DNA from 2 places in the Sporosarcina sp. QA0331 genome. Region 1 is predicted to be linked to the other one. Evidence: predicted binding sites of a transcription regulator. Region 1 holds the regulator's gene; the other holds the start of a gene.
The links. The regulator NrdR, encoded in region 1, represses ribonucleotide reductase genes. The targets are predictions, from matches to a motif close to AACACNATATATNGTGTT.

Region 1 (7,486 bases):
CCGACATCCGCCGGTTCGGAGAACTGCGGCTACTGCAGAAGGAAGAGGATTATTTGCCATTGCTGAATATGGCTCCTGAACCGTTTGACGAATTTGCCGTCGTCCATTTCTTATCCATGGCATCATTACCGAAATATGCACGGAAGCCGATCAAAGAAGTGATAATGGATGGCCATGTCATTTCAGGTTGCGGCAACATATATGCGACAGAAGCGCTTTTTCGAATGAAAATCCATCCCGGACGAGCGACGGAGCGGATCAGTGAAAAAAGGAAACGAGAATTGTTCCAGGAAATCGTTAATGTCCTGCAAGAGAGCATTGATGCGGGAGGAAGCTCCATTTCGGATTATCGGAATATTAACGGGGAAGCGGGAACGATGCAAACCCGTTTGAAGATGTATGGAAAGAAAGTGTGTGGAACATGCGGCAGAGAAACGAAAAGCATGAAAATTGCAGGAAGGACATCTGTCTATTGTCCACAATGCCAAAGGTGAGGAAAGGTTGATTTCAATGATCATCGGTTTGACAGGAAGCATTGCAACTGGTAAAAGTACCGTGTCGCGAATGTTGAAACAAAAAGGCTACCCGATCGTTGACGCAGATGAAATTTCAAGGGCAGTCGTAGAACCTGAAAGCCCTGTTCTTACGTGTATCGCGGAAACGTTTGGATCTGATATCCTTCTACCGGACGGGTCGCTGAACAGAGAAAAGCTCGGTAGTCTTATTTTCGATGATGAGGAAAAGCGAAAAAAGTTGAACGGGATTATCCACCCCGCTGTCCGAAAAGAAATGCTGCGACAAAAGGAAGAATGGTTGGAGAAAGGATCTAACACGATCATTATGGATATTCCACTCCTATTTGAAAGCAAACTCCAATCATATGTGGATAAAATTATCGTCGTTTCAGCAGCACCTGCCGTTCAAAGGGAACGTCTAATTGCCAGGAATGGCTATTCTCAAGATGAAGCGGATGCCCGTATCAATTCTCAGCTTTCGATAGCGGAAAAGGAAAAAGGCGCGGATGCAGTCATTGATAATAATGGATCATTGGAAGAGACTGAAAATCAGCTGGATGAATTATTGATTAAATGGAATGCATTCAAATAATCCTATTCTCTGAAAAGTAGAACATTGTTATTTCGTTCACAAACTCTTTGCACCCGGTTAAATTGTGCTATACTAATTATCGGATAAAGGATAAAAAGTATATAACATTACGCGGGAGGATTTTTTCATGACTACTTCGATAGCGATAAACGGTTTCGGGCGGATCGGCCGCATGGTTTTCCGTCAAATTATCACGAAGGATGACGTTGATGTAGTAGCGGTAAATGCATCATATCCGGCAGAAACTCTAGCTCATTTGATTAAGTATGACACAAATCACGGAGTTTTTGATGGTGAAGTCGTTGTGGAGGAAAATGCTCTTGTTGTCAATGGGAAGCGTGTCCAATTAATAGCGGAGCGTGACCCATCCAAGTTGCCTTGGAAAGAGCTTGGTGTCGATATCGTCATTGAAGCGACGGGAGTATTCAATGAACGCAGTAAAGCTGCCCTTCATTTGGAAGCCGGAGCTAAGAAAGTCATCTTGACTGCTCCAGGGAAAAATGAAGATGTAACGATTGTTCTAGGTGTGAATGATGACAAGCTTGATATTGAAAAACATGATGTTATTTCGAATGCAAGCTGCACGACAAACTGCCTTGCACCAGTTGCGAAAGTGTTGAATGATTCATTCGGCATTGAAAACGGGTTGATGACAACTGTTCATGCTTATACTAATGATCAGAAAAACTTAGATAACCCGCATAAGGACCTTCGCCGTGCGCGCTCTTGTGCGCAGTCGATCATCCCGACTTCAACAGGTGCTGCAAAAGCACTTTCGCTCGTATTGCCTGAGCTTGAAGGGAAAATCCACGGCATGGCACTTCGTGTTCCAACTCCGAACGTGTCACTGGTCGACCTCGTCGTTGATGTGAAAAAAGATGTGACAGTGGAAGAAGTGAATGAAGCATTTATTAAAGCAGCTGAAGGCCCACTTTCAGGAATCCTTCGTTTCACGACTGAACCACTCGTATCGATTGACTTCAACACAACAACAGAGTCTGCGACGATTGATGGTCTATCAACAATTGTCATGGGCGATCGCAAAGTGAAAGTACTTGCTTGGTATGACAATGAATGGGGCTATTCTGCACGTGTTGTTGAATTAGCTATTAAAGTAGGAAATGAATTGAAATCCATAGTGAATTCATAATTGGAAAATGAAAAACGTCCAAGTCGATAACTCGGCTTGGATGTTTTTGTTCTTTTATGGATGTATGAATAAAATGTTTGGGATTTGATTGGTAATTCTAGCTTGTTAATAATACTATTGATATCCATTTCGGTCGGACGCTTACCGCGGGCACGGCTTCAGCGGCTTCCTTCGCGCAAGTGCTCGCAAATGCCGTTCTTCGTTACGGCTTTCGCTCAGTCCAGGGTCTTCAGCTCGTGCTGTTCCCGCCGGAGTCGCCGACCTCCACTCCAATCAAATGGTGTAAACCTTTATTCTAAGCTGTTAGATTGGCATACCTTTTGGTTGTAATTTTAACACTGCCTTTCTCATTTCAGGATTTTTTCCTGCTAAAACTAAGGCTGTTCTAACTTCCCCTACCCAGATCAAGGCGACCATCCCATTTTTCAATCCGGTATTTTTTTGTGAGATTTTACAACCATACGCTCAATTTGATCATTGAGATCGACCCTAGCTTCTTCGCTTAAACTGGGGTCTATTAGTTGGTCAGAAAAAAATCTCTATTGCTTCGTCATTGTACTTTAGAGAGTTTCTCGTTGATTGGAGTGGAAGGCGCCGACTCCTGTGGGATTAGCGGGACAGGCGAGACCCCTCAGTGGAGCAAAGCGACCGAGGAGGCCACCGCCCGCCCCACGTGAGCGCGCGCCTGGAGCGGAAATCAACACTTCTAAGACTTTACTTTTTAAATGCCCACTACAAATTGGCTCAATATTAATGGATCCCTTTCGATTTTTTCGATGAACTTCTGTTATAATCAATATACTATACGGAAATGCGGAGGAAGCAGAAAATGATATGTCCAGCTTGTCATTATAATGGCACCCGGGTCATCGATTCTCGACCTGCCGAAGAGAATCGATCCATCCGAAGACGCCGTGAATGTGAAAGATGCGCATTCCGATTCACGACATTCGAAAAAGTGGAAGAAATGCCGCTCATCGTAGTGAAAAAGGATGGCACAAGGGAAGAATTCAGCAGTGAAAAGTTGTTGAGAGGGCTCATCCGGGCATGTGAAAAACGTCCAGTTGACCTCGAGGCAGTAAAAAACATTGTATATTTAATAGAAAAAGAATTGAGAAGTTCAGGTACTGTTGAGATTGATTCTAAGGATGTCGGCGAAATGGTCATGGAAAAATTGGCAGATGTCGATGAAGTTGCATATGTACGGTTTGCATCAGTCTACCGCCAGTACAAAGATATAAACGTTTTTATCGAAGAACTGCAGAACTTGCAGAAGAAAAAAGATGAGAATTGATTTTGAATAAAGGAAAAAAGGAGTTCCGACAATATGCTTTACCAAGAACTACAACCAGTCGATACGTTCACGATCAAATTGTCACATCCATTTTCGGATTATGACCGGCAACTCCTCACATTGTTTTATCAACCATTAATCGGCCCTGACGCTATGAGTCTTTTCATGTCTCTTTGGGCTGATGCGGAACGAAATAAGGAAAATGAGTTTAATCATTATTATTTAATGAATTTATTAACAATGCCGTTAGTGAAAGTATTTGAAGCGAGAATCTCCCTCGAGGCGATCGGCTTGCTGCGTACATATTGCAAACAGGAGGATCAGGATCGTGCGTTCTGCTACGAATTGCTGCCACCGATGGATGCAAAGTCGTTTTTCGAAGACCCGCTTTTGTCTACTTTCCTTTTCAGCAAGATTGGCGAGCAGGCATACCGAAGTTTAAGAGCCCGCTTTACGGTCGTAGATCCGATCGATGAACAGTACAAGGAAGTATCTCGTACTTTCTTGGATGTTTTCAAACCTATTCGATACAGTGCATCCGAAGGGATGGAAGAGGGCGGTCAAATGATGGGTCGCAATGAATCACCGGGAATTCCTTTCGCTTATTCCGACTTTGATTTCAATTTGTTCCGTTCAGGACTTTCCGAACAAATGGTACCGAAATCCTCCCTCGCCACAGTGTCGAAGGAATTGATCGAGAAATTGGCATTCCTTTATTCATTGACACCGCTTGATATGCAGAAAGTCGTTATGATGGCGCTCGATGCAAACAGTATGCAGATTCCGGAAGATCGACTTCGAAAGGCTGCGGTTGATTATTACAAGATCAATATTTCGCGAAACGTACCGACAGTTGAAAAGATATTCAAGAATGTCGAACCTGCGAAAGAGGCTGAGCCAAAATCTCGAGAAGATGAACTCTTATTTTATTTGGAAAATACATCACCTCGTGAAATGCTACGGCATTTAAACGGAAAAGAACCTTTTCCGGTTGATCTCCAATTGGCGGAAAGGCTTATTAACACTCATGGATTGTCCGTCGGCGTCGTAAACGTTTTATTGCAATATATGATTTTACGAAACGACGGAAAGATCACGAATAATTTTGCGGAACGGATCGCCTCGCATTGGTCGAATAAAAAAGTGGAGACTGCCAAAAAGGCAATGGAGTTATCCCGTACCGAGCACGATCAATATATGAAGTGGTTGAATGAAGGGAAGAAGAAACCAGCCAGTCGGAAGCCTACAAGGGAAGAGAAGGTGCCTGAATGGTTTTACAAGAAAGAAGAAACGGAACAGAAGGAGCCGAAAAACGAGGCAGATCCAGATATAGATGAAAAAAGACGCCAGCTGCTAGCGAAACTGGATGCAATGAGAAGTGAGGTGAAATAAGTTGGAACGAATCGGAAATACATTGAAGCGTGTATTGAACGCTTCAGAACTGACAGCAAGATACGAGCAATTACGGAATGAAGTGATGGAGTCCGAAGGCGTCCAACAATTCATTTCCGAGAATTCGAGTGAAATCGATAAAACGGTTGTCGATAAAAGTTTAGGGAAATTATACGAATATACAACAGCTTCTCACCACTGTGAGAAATGCCCAAACGTTGAAGGCTGCATTAACGTAATGAAAGGATTTGAGCCGAAGCTTATCCTAAGTCAAGGATTCATTGATCTTGATTATGTCAAATGCCCGAATAAATTAGTCGAAGACGAACGTCGTAATGTATCCAATATGATTGACAGCATGTATATGCCGAAGGATGTCATGGAAGCGCGATTGCATAACGTAGATTTGGAGCACGACAATAGCCGGATTATTGTCGTTGAAGCGGCTGCTCAATTTTTGAGTGAAATAAGTGAAACAGGAGAACTTCCGGAACGTGGACTTTACATATACGGGCCATTCGGAACGGGGAAATCCTTTATACTTGGTGCGCTTGCTAATGAGCTTGCCAATCTTCGTATCCGGACAGTCGTCGTGTATATACCGGAATTCCTTCGTGAAATTAAACAATCAATCCAAGACCAGACGTTGAATGAAAAAATTGACTTTGTGAAAAAAGCGAAAGTGCTTATGCTCGATGATTTTGGAGCTGAGTCCATGTCTGCTTGGGCACGTGATGAAGTGATTGGAACGATATTGCAATATCGAATGGCAGAAAAGCTTCCGACCTTCTTCACATCCAATTTCAATTTTGAAGAGTTGGAGCACCATTTGACGTACACGCAACGCGGAGAAAAAGAAGCGGTTAAAGCAGCACGTATTATGGAACGAATTAAGACAATCTCTAAACCCGTTCAATTGAAAGGGAAAAATCGAAGAAACATGTAAGCTGACATCCACCACTTGCAATTGTCTGTGACTTTCCTTATACTAATGGATATCATATTTGAAAATGTGTTGAAGAGGACATGAATCGGTTTTTCTACTTACAGAGATCAGGGTCATTTGGCTGGAAGCCCTGAAGTGCAGAGGATCGATTTACCACCTTGGAGCAGCATCGGTGAACCATTTACATAGCCGATGACGGACCCCGGCCCGTTAGCCGTTTCAAGCTTCATCTTTCCGGTTGTATAACCGGATGGAAGGAAGAAGGGTGGAACCACGAGCAACAGCCTCGTCCCTTTACCGGGATGGGGCTTTTTTGTTGTTTTTTATTGATTAGGGAGCTGCGTAGATTGAAGCGAAAGGCGGCGACTCCTGGGGGATTAGCAAACGCGCAGCGTTGCGAGCAGGGAATCAGGATGCCTTAATTTCTGCAAAAAGCGCAGAAATACGGCAAATCGAACCCTCCGCTGTTCGATTGGCTCACGGATCGCCCGCGGAAAGTGTCCGTCCGTAGTGGAAATCCATTTTCAGTTCGCATAATCCGGTGCTCGTAAGTAAATAAAATAAGCAAGGAGTGTTTGTAATGGCAGAGAATATTCAATTGAAATTTCCAGATGGAGCGATAAAAGAGTTTCCGAACGGCACAACAACAGAAGAAGTGGCAGGCTCCATCAGCCCAGGGCTACGAAAAAGCGCGCTCGCAGGTAAAATTGGCGACCAGCTCATCGACTTGAAAACACCGATTGAAAAAGACGGTAATATTGCAATCATCACACCACAATCACCGGAAGCGCTAGAAATCCTGCGTCACAGTACTGCCCATCTATTAGCTCAAGCAGTAAAAAGAAAATTCCCAGACGCTAAACTAGGAATCGGACCGGTCATCGACAACGGATTCTACTATGACATCGATTCACCTACGCCAATTACATCTGAAGACCTTCCTGAACTGGAAAAAGAAATGAAACGGATCATCGGCGAAAATCTTCCGATCACACGAACTGACGTATCCCGCGAAGAAGCTGAAAAACGATTCAAGGAAATTGACGATCCGTACAAGCTTGAACTATTGGAAGCAATTCCTGAGGGCGAACAAGTTTCCATTTATGAGCAAGGCGAATTTTTTGACCTTTGCCGTGGTATCCACGTACCTTCGACAGGCAAGCTGAAAGAATTCAAACTATTGAGCATCGCGGGCGCTTACTGGCGCGGCGACTCGAAAAATAAAATGCTTCAACGGATTTACGGAACAGCCTTCTTCAAAAAGGACGAGCTCCAAGAACATTTACGTATGCTCGAAGAAGCGAAAGAACGCGATCATCGTAAAATCGGCAAGGAATTGAATTTATTCACGAACTCCCAAAAAGTCGGTCAAGGTCTTCCGTTATGGTTGCCAAAAGGCGCTACAATTCGCCGCATCATCGAACGTTATATCGTCGATAAAGAAGTAAAGCTCGGCTATGACCACGTCTATACGCCGGTTCTCGGAAGCGTTGAGCTATACAAGACATCCGGTCACTGGGGACACTATCAGGACGGCATGTTCCCTGTTATGAGCATGGATAATGAGGACCTTGTTCTACGTCCGATGAACTGCCCG
Region 2 (7,486 bases), 250 kb from region 1:
CAATGGAAATCATGTATGATCTTCAAGAACATCTGTCCGAAATTACTGGAATGGATGAAGTGACGCTCCAACCAGCTGCAGGTGCACATGGAGAATGGACGGCACTAATGATGATTCGTGCGTTCCATGAAGCAAACGGGGAATCTCACCGTACGAAGGTACTTGTCCCGGATTCGGCGCATGGTACAAACCCTGCATCCGCCACGGTAGCTGGCTTTGATACAGTTACTGTTAAATCAAATGAATTTGGCCTTGTCGATATCGATGATTTGAAATCGAAGGTCGGATCGGATACAGCTGCCCTCATGCTTACGAATCCGAATACGTTAGGTCTCTTTGAAGAAGAAATTCTTGAAATGGCTGAGATTGTACACGGTGTAGGCGGAAAATTGTATTATGATGGTGCAAACTTGAATGCCGTCATGGCAAAAGCACGACCAGGAGACATGGGCTTCGATGCGGTCCACTTGAACTTGCATAAGACGTTCACTGGTCCTCATGGCGGCGGCGGTCCAGGCTCAGGTCCTGTTGGCGTTACGAAGGAATTGGCTCCATTCTTGCCGAAGCCGGTCCTTGTCAAAGAGGATGATCGTTATACATTCGAATATGACGTTCCTCAATCAATCGGGCGCGTCAAGCCGTTCTATGGCAACTTTGGCATCTATTTACGTGCGTACACATATATCCGATCCATGGGTCCGGATGGCTTGAAAGCTGTCACGGAGAATGCGGTATTAAATGCAAACTATATGATGCGCAAACTGGAGCCTTATTTCGACCTGCCTTACAAGCAACACTGTAAGCATGAGTTCGTATTATCGGGCCGTCGCCAGAAAAAATTGGGCGTACGGACATTGGATATGGCGAAACGACTGCTTGACTTCGGCTTCCATCCGCCAACGATCTATTTCCCTCTGAACGTTGAAGAGGCGATCATGATTGAGCCGACGGAGACGGAATCGAAGGAGACGCTTGATTCCTTCATCGATAAAATGATTCAGATCGCGAAAGAAGCTGAAGAGAATCCGGAAATCGTACAAGAAGCGCCTCATACGACGGTCATCAATCGTCTTGATGAGACAAAAGCAGCACGCCAACCGGTACTTCGATATACTAAAGAGGAAGATCTTGTGGAGGCGTAATAATATAAATGAAGGAGAGTCCCGGATTGGGGCTCTCCTTTTTTAGGTTAATTATGAAAAACCGATGGAACCATTTTGTTCCCAGTCACCTTTTGTCGACCGGCGATGTTGTTTCTGAAGCTCTTCGATTCTACGCTCATAGACAATTTTACCGTCGTAATGATATCCCATCGCCACTGACATATATAATTCGTTTAATTGAGAAATGGACAATCCCTTTGTTTTGACGGCCATTTCATCGAGTTGGTCATCATTGAAAAGCTTCTTAATATCAAGTTGTTTTAAATAAGCTCTCCTCATTTCCAAGTTTGGAGAAGGTATTTCATAAGTGCTGTCAAAACGTCCAGCTCGATTGATTAGCGCCGGATCAATCCGCTCAGGGTAATTGGTCGTCCCGATGATGAAAAGACCATCTCGTACTCGTGCACCGTCTAACGTATTCAAAAATGTGCTGCGTGTATGCTCAGGCATCGAGTCGATATCTTCGATGACAAGGATAGCTGGGGCCATTCTCGCGACTGTGCTAAATACTTCTTCAACAGAATAGCTGCCCGTATGTTCTGTAATTTGCCAGTAAATCACAGGAGCTGTCGTGGTACCGGTGATGGAACGAACGAGAGTTGTTTTTCCATTTCCTGGGGCACCATGCAATAAAATCCCGCGCTTATAAGGAAGCCCATATTCTTTGTAAAAGGTTCCATCGTTATTGAAAAACTCATCAACAGAACGATAAATATCTTTTTTTATCGTATCTTCGAGAAAAACATCGTCTCTGTCGACTGTATATTCATGTTCGAAACTCTTTTTAGTTACACCACTCTCAGTATCGACCAAATAAGTGATCGTCTGTTTCATCTGTTCCCGCTGCAAGTGGTTCACAGACTCTATGAAGTGAAGCACTTTTTCAGATGAGGGGGAGAAAATATGGTGTTCCGGCCAAGTTGAACCGCTATCAACGTAATAGACCATTTGTGTAAAGGCGATATCGTATTCCGGAAAATAGAACAGCTGATTTTCGATAGTTTCGGAAACGCGCAATTCAAACAATCGATCTGATTCCGTCTTCTCCACTTTCCCGGATGGCCGTGTGCCATAAAGATAACCGAGTGATTCGAATTGTAATTTTCCTTTTTTCATTAATTCATCAATAACAGATGCCGCGTGCGAAATAAGTTCTTCGGCTTGGATGATTTTCCAATGCTGTTCATTTCGATTATTTAATGTATCAATGATTTTCCGGATGACGAAAGCGTAATTTTCATAATTAGAATGAGCATTGTTAAATATTTCATCTACTGGTAATAAAGTTGGTTTATCCATATATGGCTCCTATTCAAGATGATATAGAAAAAGTTCCTCCAATGGAAGAACTTAAACTTGAGCTTATCGTTATTTACTTTTCACTTTTCCTGTCCACGTACGGAATCCGCCTTGCAGTTGGTACAATTGAGTATAGTCCCGTTTTTTCAAAAATAAAGCTGCTCGGGAGCTCTTGCCTCCATTTTGATCGTAAAGATAGACTGGCTTGTCCGGACGGATTTCTTTAAAACGTTGACGGAATTGTGAGTATGGAATGTTACGAGCGCCTAATATGTGACCCGCTTCAAATTCTTTCGGTTCACGCACATCAATCAACTGCACTTTTCTATAACCTTCGATAAATTGCTCTTGTGTTAAATTTGTAACAGCTTTTTTGACACGAAACATCGTTATAACAAAATACAAAATGATCGCGAGTATTACCGCTCCAAGAATAATATAATCCACAACCGATTTTCCCCTTTCTTTCTATAGTTCCATTATAAAGAATGAGTAGCACTTGTTCAATGGGAATGATAAAATGATATGCATTGCAGGTAAGGGGGTAAATGATTTGGAGAAGACAGTTTGGAGTTTTCTTAATTCAGGAAAATGCTCACCATCATATAATATGGCGCTAGATGAAGCGTTGTTGGAATGGCATAGCAGGGGAGAAATTGGTCCAGTGCTGCGTTTTTATGAATGGGAGCCGGCAACATTATCGATCGGCTATTTTCAACGTGTTGAAAAAGAAATCGATTTGGATGCTGTCGAGAAGAACGGACTCGGATTCGTACGCCGCCCGACTGGTGGAAGAGGCGTCCTGCACGAACATGAACTTACATATAGCGTTATCGTAACAGAAGAATACCCTGGAATGCCGGAAACTGTAACAGAAGCTTATCGGGTCATTTCCGGAGGACTATTAGAAGGCTTCCGAAACCTTGGGTTGCATGCAGAATTTTCTTTGCCGGCGACGAAGGAACAGAATGATAATTTGAGAAGGCCGAAAAGCGCTGTTTGTTTCGATGCGCCAAGCTGGTATGAACTTGTTGTTGAAGGTAAAAAGGTTGCTGGCAGTGCTCAAACCCGGCAAAAAGGTGTCATTTTGCAGCATGGAGCTATTCTGTTAAGTTTGGATGAAGATAAGTTGGTATCTTTGTTCAAGTTCGATTCTGAAGAAAGCAGAGAGCGTATGCGTAAAAGTTTGCCTGAAAAAGCAGTTGCTATTGATCGGTTGACAGAACGGGACATTTCTATGGAAGAATGCGTCAAAGCATTCGCCGAAGGGTTCGAAACAGCTTTGGATATCGTTCTTAAGCCAATGGAACTAACGGAAGAACAACAACTTTTTGTAAAAGAGATTGAAGAGAAAAAATATGCGAATAAAGACTGGACCTTTAGAAAGTAACTTATGGACCTTTTGTTCTATTTTTCAATGAAAATCATGTTAGTAAAGCCGTTTGGGTAAATATGTAAAAATCTATGTTCTTGAATGATGTTTCAAGATATAGTAGATTAGGTAATGTACATAATACAACATGTTGTGTTTGGTTATAACGATTACAGAGGGAGGATGCAAGGATGGTCATAGTTTCAAAAGGGCAAACGCCGAAATTGGACAAGCATCAATTGAATGCGGATATTGCGAAATTTCCACAAGTGCACCCGATTACGGAAGATATGAAAATCGTTCATAACGGAGTTTCTCGCCTTGTCATGATCGATCGCTATTCATTTAAGGATACTGAAAAGAAAACTTTGAAGGTTGGGGACTTTGTTGTCCTAACGGTTAAGGAGGATCCAAAGTTCCCGGCTCGCGGGCTAGGATTCATTCAATCTCTTGATAGTAAGAATGGGAAAGCGGATGTTTGGATCGAACCGGAATACCGTACTTCAATCGATAATCCTGAAGAGCAGGAAAATGGGGTCGTTACAAGGCCGCTTGAAGTGATTGAAAAACCGCTTGAAGTGTTTTATGAGCAGATTGCCAAAAGGAATGCGACCGGTCTTGCCCTTGTAGAAGAGACAGAAGAGAAACGCGAGGAGTCATTCAGCCGTTTCTACAATCAATTATCTAATTTGAATTTTATCCCGGCAGGCCGGGTTTTATATGGTGCAGGTTCCGAAACAGAAGTGACATTTTTCAATTGTTACGTAATGCCGTTTGTCCCGGATTCTCGGGAAGGGATTTCGGATCATCGAAAACAAGTCATGGAAATTATGAGCCGCGGCGGTGGAGTTGGAACGAACGGATCAACATTACGACCGCGAAACACACTTGCGAGAGGCGTCAACGGAAAATCGTCCGGTTCGGTATCATGGCTTGATGATATAGCGAAATTGACTCATCTTGTCGAGCAAGGCGGTTCGAGACGCGGAGCCCAGATGATCATGCTGGCGGACTGGCATCCTGACATTTGCGAGTTCATCATTTCGAAAATGCAGAATCCAAGGATTCTACGTTATCTTCTTGAACATACAGAAGACGAAATGATCAAGAAGCTTGCAAATGAAAAACTGAAATTCAAACCACTTACTGCGCAAGAGGAAGCGATGTACCAAGGAATCCTCAACTATCGCACAATACCGGGCATGGGTGGTTTCAACGAAGCGATATTGAAAGACGCAGAGACGAAACTACGTGACGGAGGAACATATTCTGTACACAATCCAGAGTTCCTTACAGGCGCGAACATTTCCGTCACTTTGACAGATGACTTCATGAAAGCTGTCGAGCAAGACGCCGATTATGAGCTCCGTTTCCCGGCAGTTGAAAAATACTCACCTGAAGAAATGGCGGCTTATAATGAAGAGTGGCATAAAGTTGGTGATGTGCGCGAATGGGAGCGTCTAGGTTATGAGGTTCGAGTTTACCGGACGATCAAAGCTCGTGCACTATGGGATCTCATTAATATTTGTGCAACTTACTCCGCAGAGCCAGGCATTTTCTTTATCGACAATGCGAATAGCGAAACGAACGCCAAAGCATACGGCCAGCAAGTCGTAGCGACAAACCCGTGTGGTGAACAACCATTAGCACCATATTCGGTTTGTAACCTTGCTGCTGTAAACCTTGCTGAGTTTGCGGATAAAGAAACAAAAACAGTGAACTACGAAAAATTGAAAGAAACAGTTCGTGTCGGCGTCCGCATGCAGGACAATGTCATCGATGCGACACCTTATTTCCTTGAGGAAAATAAAGTACAAGCCCTCGGAGAACGCCGTGTAGGACTTGGCGTCATGGGTCTTGCCGATCTCCTGATCTATTGTGAAAAAGAATACGGCTCAGAAGAAGGCAACGAACTTGTCGACAAAGTATTCGAAGCGATTGCGACAACTGCTTACCGCGAATCAATCGAGCTCGCAAAAGAGAAGGGAAGCTTCCCATTCCTTATCGGAAATACCGAGGAAGAAACGAAAGCGCTTCGGGAGGCGTATATTAACACAGGCTACATGAAAAAAATGCCGGAAGATATCCGTGAAGCTATTTTGGAACACGGTATTAGAAATTCTCATCTACTAACTGTTGCTCCGACGGGATCTACTGGAACAATGGTAGGAGTTTCCACTGGATTGGAACCATACTTTTCCTTTACTTATTACCGCAGCGGACGTCTTGGGAAATTCATCGAAGTCAAAGCGGGCATCGTAGAGGAATACTTACAACGTAATCCTGAAGCTGATTCTGACAATTTGCCAGAATGGTTCATTTCATCGATGAGCTTAGCGCCAGAAGCGCATGCAGACGTACAATGCATCATTCAGCGCTGGATCGACAGCTCGATCTCCAAGACGGTCAATGCTCCACGTGGCTATACAGTAGAGCAGGTAGAAAGCGTCTACGAGCGTCTTTATAAAGGCGGAGCGAAAGGCGGCACTGTGTATGTTGACGGTAGCCGTGACTCACAAGTGCTCACGCTGAAAGCCGAAGAGAACGAAATGGACTCTAATTATGTAGAAGAGACAGTTGAACAACGAAAAGTAGTACTCGTTAATACGATTCAAGACTTGCGTTCGACCAACGTTACAATCGGTTCTGAAGTCGGCGACACATGCCCTGTATGTAGACAAGGGACTGTGGAAGAAATGGGCGGATGCAACACATGCACGAACTGTAATGCGCAATTGAAATGTGGTTTATAATTAAATAATGGCCTGTTCTATAAGTCAATAAAATAAAACAGGCGAAGAAAAACAATTGTTTTTCTTCGCCTGTTTTTTTCTATCTTCTTATGATACTTAAAACAATCGTTTGAGATATTTGGTCCAATAAAAAGGGTAGTGAATTCGTTCTAATTTCGAAAGCGGGCCAGTAGGCTTTGGTTGGTTGCAGATTTTAAAAACCAAAAAGCAGGAAATATAAACTACTGCAAACGAACACGATTATCATTGAAATTATAAGCATCCTGTTAATTGATTGGAGTGGAAGCCGGCGACTCCTTGGGGAACAGCGTGACACGTGAGACCCCGCAGGGGAGCGAAGCGGATCGAGGAGGCTCACCGCACGCCCCCAGGAAAGCGTTTGGCTGGAACGTAAATCAACTGCCCATGTATTTAGTAAAAATCTTTAATAGAGCCAATAAAAAAAGGAAGTGCCCTAACTATTCAGGGCACTTCCTTTTATTAATTTGCAGGAACTGTTGAATCTTGTACTTTTGTGTCTGTCGACTTCAAAATATCAACATTTTCAATTCCTTGTTCTTCAATTTCAAGCAGCTTATTGAAAGAGGCAATCGCAACTTCGACCTGATTATCTTCTGGCTCTTTCGTCGTTAACAATTGCAACCATAATCCCGGATATCCTAGATACTTCAAAACTGGAATGTTGCGAAGGCTGTTCGTAAACTGCAATACTTCAAAAGAAACACCAATTACAACGGGTATTAATAGAATCCGGTTGACAATCCGTAGCCAAAAAGGATCGGCCGGAACTAAAAAGTAGATGAACATCCCGACAATCACTGTAAAGAGCAAGAAGCTGCTTCCGCATCTATAATGCAGGCGGGACTGTGCTTGAACATTCTCAACGGTAAGTGGGAGTC

Region 2: a site for NrdR is predicted at 3,975-3,992, ahead of AC0L13_RS07940 (vitamin B12-dependent ribonucleotide reductase). Genes of this name have one in related genera too.

Annotation. Positions count from the first base shown of each region.
Region 1 covers NZ_CM147850.1:1,370,608-1,378,093, forward strand. Annotated here, with positions in the region: gene mutM (DNA-formamidopyrimidine glycosylase) at 1-494, shown strand, start outside; gene coaE (dephospho-CoA kinase) at 511-1,107, shown strand; gene AC0L13_RS06570 (glyceraldehyde-3-phosphate dehydrogenase) at 1,235-2,257, shown strand; gene nrdR (transcriptional regulator NrdR) at 3,087-3,551, shown strand; gene AC0L13_RS06580 (replication initiation and membrane attachment family protein) at 3,585-4,943, shown strand; gene dnaI (primosomal protein DnaI) at 4,945-5,889, shown strand; gene AC0L13_RS06590 (hypothetical protein) at 6,003-6,170, opposite strand; gene thrS (threonine--tRNA ligase) at 6,470-7,486, shown strand, end outside.
Region 2 covers NZ_CM147850.1:1,625,108-1,632,593, forward strand. Annotated here, with positions in the region: gene gcvPB (aminomethyl-transferring glycine dehydrogenase subunit GcvPB) at 1-1,142, shown strand, start outside; gene AC0L13_RS07925 (AAA family ATPase) at 1,194-2,462, opposite strand; gene AC0L13_RS07930 (rhodanese-like domain-containing protein) at 2,532-2,849, opposite strand; gene AC0L13_RS07935 (lipoate--protein ligase family protein) at 2,983-3,852, shown strand; gene AC0L13_RS07940 (vitamin B12-dependent ribonucleotide reductase) at 4,026-6,587, shown strand; gene AC0L13_RS07945 (DUF1385 domain-containing protein) at 7,068-7,486, opposite strand, start outside.